DNA from 2 places in the Priestia sp. SRI_019 genome. Region 1 is predicted to be linked to the other one. Evidence: a T-box and tRNA genes for the amino acid it is inferred to sense, from the RefSeq annotation. Region 1 holds a T-box; the other holds one or more tRNA genes.
The links. The T-box of region 1 lies ahead of AC2YJL_RS01130 (valine--tRNA ligase). A T-box ahead of a tRNA ligase gene usually reads a tRNA of that ligase, here a tRNA-Val.
Positions count from the first base shown of each region.

Region 2: it encodes a tRNA-Val, which carries the amino acid that the T-box ahead of AC2YJL_RS01130 (valine--tRNA ligase) is inferred to sense. The anticodon was not compared.

Region 1 covers NZ_JBYCZN010000001.1:230,144-233,566, forward strand. The annotation lists gene ysxE (spore coat protein YsxE) at 1-720, shown strand, start outside; gene AC2YJL_RS01125 (hypothetical protein) at 732-929, opposite strand; T-box leader at 1,160-1,404, shown strand; gene AC2YJL_RS01130 (valine--tRNA ligase) at 1,487-3,423, shown strand, end outside.
Region 2 covers NZ_JBYCZN010000003.1:139,384-142,806, forward strand. The annotation lists gene AC2YJL_RS19065 (YitT family protein) at 1-23, opposite strand, end outside; gene AC2YJL_RS19070 (Lrp/AsnC family transcriptional regulator) at 196-645, shown strand; gene AC2YJL_RS19075 (arylamine N-acetyltransferase family protein) at 674-1,429, opposite strand; tRNA gene AC2YJL_RS19080 (tRNA-Val) at 1,694-1,765, shown strand; gene AC2YJL_RS19085 (DEAD/DEAH box helicase) at 1,934-3,379, shown strand.

The DNA of each region.
Region 1 (3,423 bases):
CAAGAGCTTGCTAAGCTTCACGGCGCTTCGGCGCAGGAAGTAGAAGTGAAAAAAGAAGATATAGAAAATCATTATACATCGATGAAAGAAACGTGGGAAAAACGTCAGGAAGAGCTGAAGCAGTATGTAGTAGAATGTGAGAAGAAAGTTTATATGTCCCCGTTTGAATTGCATTACTGTACGTTTTATTATGAAATGACAAGAGCGCTTGAATTTGGTTTTGGAAAGCTCGATCAGTGGAACGATGAAATGGAAGAAAAGGAAAAGATCCGGCTGGTTACTTCTCATGGAAAGCTATCGGCTAAACATTTTATCTATGACGAGCGGGGAAATGGTTTTTTTATTAATTTTGAACATGCAAAAGATGCTTCACCTATTTATGATTTAGTCTCATTTTATTTCCGGACTCTTCGCACATACCCAGTAACGACTTATGACAGCTATGAGTGGTTTAGTACGTATGAAAAACATTTTGCTCTCAGAGAAGAGGAACGGCTGCTTTTACACAGTTATTTGGCGTTTCCAGAGCCCCTGTATCAGTGTATCGTTCAATATAGGCAGCATAAAGAAAGTAAAACAGAGCTTGAACATATGCAGTCATTTATTCGAGCATACTGGCTGACGAAAAACATTGAACAGCTCAATATTAAAATATTTGAAGTAGATCAGCAAAAAAAAATGGCAGCGGAAGCAGCTGCACAAGCCCAAGCGAACGAATAGCGCTTGGGTTTTTAAATCCAGTCGGAATATAAAGCAACCGCTAGTATGGCAAGCAGTGCCAACAACAGTACATCAAAGGTTGTAGGGAAAAATAGTGTACGTATACCTTGAAAAATTGTTAAAGGAACAATAAACTGTCCACAAGCTGCTCCTGCTGTTTTGAGCCACCGCTGCAGTTGATACGAATTTACATTTATTCGTTTCTTCATTTGTACATGCCCCTTTCAATCCACGTGCCCAGGTTAAAGTAAGTATATGAAAAAAGAAAGAAATGGTGCCATTTTTTTAAGTGGGCTCTTCATTTTATTTCCAAAATTAGCGAGCGAATGAAAAAATAAAGAGCAGAACAAAAAAATTATGAATATAATCATAAAAAAATGGAGAAGATTATTGACGATTCAACATTTTTTCATATAGTATAATTAAGAGAAATTCATACATAAATACAGTGAATAGGAAGAGTACGGGATGTTCGTCTTTCAGAGAGAGAAATCAGTTGCTGTGAGATTTCTTAAGAATGTGCACTCGGAATGTCGCCTATGAGTAGCTTTTTTGAACAGCTGCATAGTTCAGTAGAAAAAGCCGGTTAATCAACCGTTATGAAATGAAGTGTATAGGCTTATCAAACGGGATACGTCTATAAAAAAAGGTGGTACCGCGAAATCAACTCCTTTCGTCCTTTTATTAGGAAAGGAGTTTTTTTATGTTTATAAAAGCTTTACACAGTTTCTAAAGACTGAAACTTTATATTATGGAGGTATACATTATGTCTGAAAAAGAAGTGACTCTTCCAACGAAGTATGATCCAAAAGCCGTTGAAGAAAATCGTTATCAGTATTGGTTAGACGGGAAGTTTTTTGAAGCAACAAATGACCCTGAAAAAGAGCCATATACAATTGTAATTCCACCCCCAAACGTAACGGGTAAGCTGCATTTAGGCCACGCTTGGGATACAACGTTACAAGACATCTTAACGCGTATGAAACGCATGCAAGGCTATGACGTTTTATGGCTTCCTGGCATGGACCATGCGGGGATTGCAACGCAGGCAAAAGTAGAAGAAAAGCTTCGCAGCGAAGGGAAAAGCCGCTACGATCTAGGTCGCGAAAATTTTGTAGCCGAAACGTGGAAATGGAAAGAAGAATATGCAAGCTTTATTCGCCAGCAGTGGTCGAAGCTAGGACTTGGCTTAGACTATTCACGCGAGCGCTTCACGCTTGATGAAGGCCTTTCTAAAGCAGTGCGCGAAGTATTCGTAACGCTTTACAAAAAAGGGTTAATCTATCGCGGAGAATATATTATTAACTGGGATCCAGCTACGAAAACAGCTCTTTCAGACATCGAGGTTATTTACAAAGATGTACAAGGTGCGTTTTATCATATGCGCTATCCGTTGGCAGATGGTTCTGGACATATTGAAATCGCAACAACTCGTCCTGAAACAATGCTAGGAGATACGGCTGTAGCTGTTCACCCTGAAGATGATCGCTATAAGCACTTAATCGGCAAAAAGGTTGTCCTTCCGATTGTAGGTCGTGAAATTCCAATCGTAGGCGATGATTATGTAGATATGGAATTCGGTTCTGGTGCGGTGAAAATTACGCCTGCTCATGACCCGAACGATTTTGAAATTGGAAACCGCCATAATTTAGAGCGTATTTTAGTGATGAATCAAGACGGTACGATGAATGACAAAGCAGGTAAATATGAAGGAATGGATCGTTTTGCTTGCCGTAAGCAAATTGTTAAAGACCTTCAAGAAGACGGTGTATTGTTCAACATTGAAGACCACATGCATTCAGTAGGTCACAGTGAACGAAGCGGCGCCGTTGTTGAACCTTATTTATCAACTCAGTGGTTTGTAAAAATGCAGCCTTTAGCAGATAAAGCAGTAGATCTTCAAAAACAAGAAGAAAAAGTAAACTTTGTGCCTGATCGTTTTGAAAAGACATACTTACACTGGATGGAAAATATTCGCGACTGGTGTATTTCGCGTCAGCTTTGGTGGGGACACCGCATTCCAGCTTGGTATCATAAAGAAACTGGAGAAGTATACGTAGATCATGAGGCTCCAGCAGATATCGAAAACTGGGAACAAGATTCAGATGTATTAGACACATGGTTCAGTTCAGCGCTATGGCCATTCTCAACAATGGGCTGGCCTGATGTGGATGCAGCTGATTTCAAACGCTACTACCCAACAAACGTGCTTGTAACGGGCTACGATATTATTTTCTTCTGGGTATCTCGCATGATTTTCCAAGGTCTTGAATTTACGGGTAAACGTCCGTTTGACGATGTACTCATTCACGGTCTTGTACGAGATGCTGAAGGTCGTAAAATGAGTAAATCACTTGGTAACGGTGTAGATCCAATGGAAGTAATCGAGAAATACGGTGCAGATTCTCTTCGCTACTTCTTATCTACAGGAAGCTCACCAGGACAAGATTTACGCTTCAGCTTTGAAAAAGTCGAAGCGACGTGGAACTTTGCAAATAAAATTTGGAATGCTTCTCGTTTTGCATTAATGAATATGGACGGCATCACATTTGAAGAGCTTGATTTATCAGGCGAAAAGTCTGTTGCTGATAAATGGATTTTAACGCGCTTAAATGAAACGATTGAGCACGTAACAAAATTAGCTGACAAATATGAATTCGGTGAAGTTGGACGTATTCTCTATAACTTTATTTGGGATGATTT
Region 2 (3,423 bases), on a different contig from region 1:
ATAATCCATAAAACTTTTCGCATAAATAAACCCCTTTGTTTGTCTTTTCTGAATTTTCATTTTCAATTATCTACTTTAATGATAGGATATTAAATAAAGAAAACACATGTATAAATGAAGGAAATAATACTTGTTCTGTTATCAACTTGAATAAAGATTTTATTTATTATATTCATTTTGAAAGGAAAGGTTTGGATGGATCAAATCGATGCACAACTATTGTCTATTTTGCAAAGGGACGGACGTATGACGATTAGTGATTTATCAAAAAAGCTGGCTCTTAGCCGTCCAAGTGTATCAGAAAGGCTGCAGCGTCTTCAGGAACGAGGGGTGATCCAGCGTTTCAGCGCTACGGTGTCTCCGAAAGCTTTAGGAAGAGATACACAGCTATTTATTCAAGTAAGCGAATTAAAAAGAAAACCAGAGGAATTTGAAGACTTTATTGAGCAAAATGAAGACGTGCTTGAATGTCATCGCGTAACGGGGCCGGTTTCTTACTTTATCAAAGCAGCCGTGTCTGGAATGGATGGACTTAGAATGCTCGTGGATGAACTGATTCCTTATGGAAATGTGAATACCTCAATTATTTTAAAGTCTCCTGTAGAAAACAGGATGATTACCCCTATAAAAAAACCGGCCCCATAAGAGGCCGGTTTTTTTGTGTAAGGACATATTAATAAAATCCTTTAATAATATAAAAATGATTTTGTAAAATATCAGGTATTTCTTCTTCTGAAACGTTCCTTTTCGTCTTTTTCCCGCCATCTGTTACAGTTAGCGTTTCACCAGAGAGGGTAATGCGCCCTGTAGGGGTTGCGATCGTAACAAGACGTTTGTGTACAAACGGAGAATCAGCTGACGTTTGATTGAACTCACACATCGGAGTAAAGTCAGTCAGTTTTTTAGGAATAGTAGACACACGGTAGAGTGTTTTCCATACACTATCTTCCCATCGCTGCAAATCATACATATGCTCAGCAACGTTTGTCATACGATAAGAGCCGCTTACATCTCTTACTACTTCGCCATTTAAAGGCATTGGTTTGCGCACAGAATCTCCAAATCCAACGTCTACGATGTAAGACTGATTTTCAATCGTCACAAGGTTTGTAGCGTGACTTCCTTCAATGGTCCACGTGCCATCGGGTTTTTTGACGGTAGCTGAAGCGTAAGAGACTTCATATCCGCTTTCTTTTAACAGCCAGCCAAATAGACCGTTTAATTCGTAGCAAAATCCTCCACGTAAATTTACAATTACTTTTTGAAAAATTCGTTCTAAATCAATTACAATAGGGGTTTGAGACAGAACATCTAAGTTCTCAAAAGGAACATGAAGCATGTGTTTGTTCTGTAAAGCAGCTAAGCTTTCGTACGTTGAGCTATCCGGTTTCTTAGCTAAAAACCGACTAAAATAATAATTAATATTCATCAAATGCACCTCTTAGTAAATCATTTCTCTCTATCTTTAGCAGAACGTTCATGTAACAGCGCTTTTTCGATTGTCTCTTTGGAAGCGAATCCTTGAAGTACACGGCTGTCAATTTTTAAAGTTGGTACTTTCATCCCGTCACGCTCCTTTAGGGCATGTTTTTATTTTATCAAAAGTAAAGACGATCCTTCCAACTTGGGAACTGCGGAAAAATAGTTGACAAAATTGGATAACTCTTTCTATAATATAGTCAATACATATCACGAGCGATTAGTTCAGTGGGAGAATACATCCTTGACAGGGATGGGGTCGGGGGTTCGAATCCCTCATCGCTCATACCAAAGCCGTTTTCTTATTAATAAGAGAGCGGCTTTTCTCTTTTGTTTGACAAATCAATGCTACATTAAATCTTGAGCGCGTATAGAAGAATTAAAGTATAATGAAACATAGTGCATCAGGTCATGATAAAGATAATCACTAATTTAAAATAAATGAGGGTACAAAATGAATCAAAGAAGTTTTAGTCAATATGGTCTTAGTGACAAGGTAGCTAAGGCGCTTTCTAGCCTGCAATACAATCATCCCACGGAAGTACAAAGCAAGGTGCTCCCTATTGCACTAGAAGAAAGAGATATGGTCGTGAAGTCTCAAACAGGAAGTGGAAAAACGGCTTCCTTTGGCATTCCACTGTGTGAATTAGTTAACTGGGAAGAAAATAAGCCCCAGGCCTTAGTATTAACACCTACACGAGAGCTGGCTGCGCAGGTAAAAGAAGATATTACAAATATCGGCCGTTTTAAGCGAATTAAAGCAGCAGCTGTCTATGGGAAATCACCGTTTGCCAAGCAAAAAGTAGAATTAAAGCAAAAAACACATATTGTTGTAGGTACGCCTGGACGAGTGCTTGATCATATAGAAAAAGAAACGCTTGCATTAGAGAAAATTCGTTATTTGGTTATTGATGAAGCAGATGAAATGCTAAATATGGGTTTTATTGACCAAGTAGAAGCAATTATTCAACATCTTCCTAGTGAGCGTGTAACGATGCTTTTCTCCGCTACCCTTCCTGAAGATATTGAAGAGCTTTCTCGCAAGTATATGAAAAAGCCAGTTGATGTTGAAATCAAAGCAAATGGATTAACGACAAGTACGATTGACCATTCTGTTATATCAGTAGAAAACGAACGTAAATTTGAACTGCTGAAAGACGTAACCACAGTAGAAAACCCAGACAGCTGCATCATTTTTTGCCGCACACAAGAGCAGGTAAATACGCTGTTAGATGATTTAGATGATCTTGGGTATCCTTGTGATAAAATTCACGGGGCAATGGTACAAGAAGACCGTTTTGAGGTTATGAATGATTTCAAAAAAGGTAAATTCCGCTATTTAGTGGCGACAGATGTAGCTGCGAGAGGCATTGATATTGATAATATCACACACGTTATTAACTACGATCTTCCGTTAGAAAAAGAAAGCTACGTTCACCGTACAGGAAGAACGGGACGTGCCGGTAAAAAAGGGAATGCTATCACATTTGTAACGCCATATGAAGAGAGAATGCTATCGGAAATTGAAGAATATATCGGTTTTTCAATTCCAACATCTACTCCTCCTTCTAAAGAAGAAGTACAGCAGGCAGCATCCGCTTTTACTGAAAAAATCAATGAGCGTCCAGAAGTTAAAAAGGACAAAAGCGAGTCATTAAATAAAGACATTATGAAGCTGTATTTTAACGGAGGAAAGAAAAAGAAAATTAGAGCGGTTGATTTTGTGGGAACAATTGCGAAATTAGACGGAGTAACCGCAGACGATATTGGAATTATTACGATCCAAGAAAATGTCTCTTATGTAGAGATTTTGAATGGAAAAGGTCCAAAAGTGTTACAAGCAATGAAAAACAAAACGATTAAAGGAAAGAAATTAAAAGTTCATAAAGCGATTAAATAGCAAAAGGAAGTCCATCTTTTTAAAGATGGGCTTTATTTATAGAG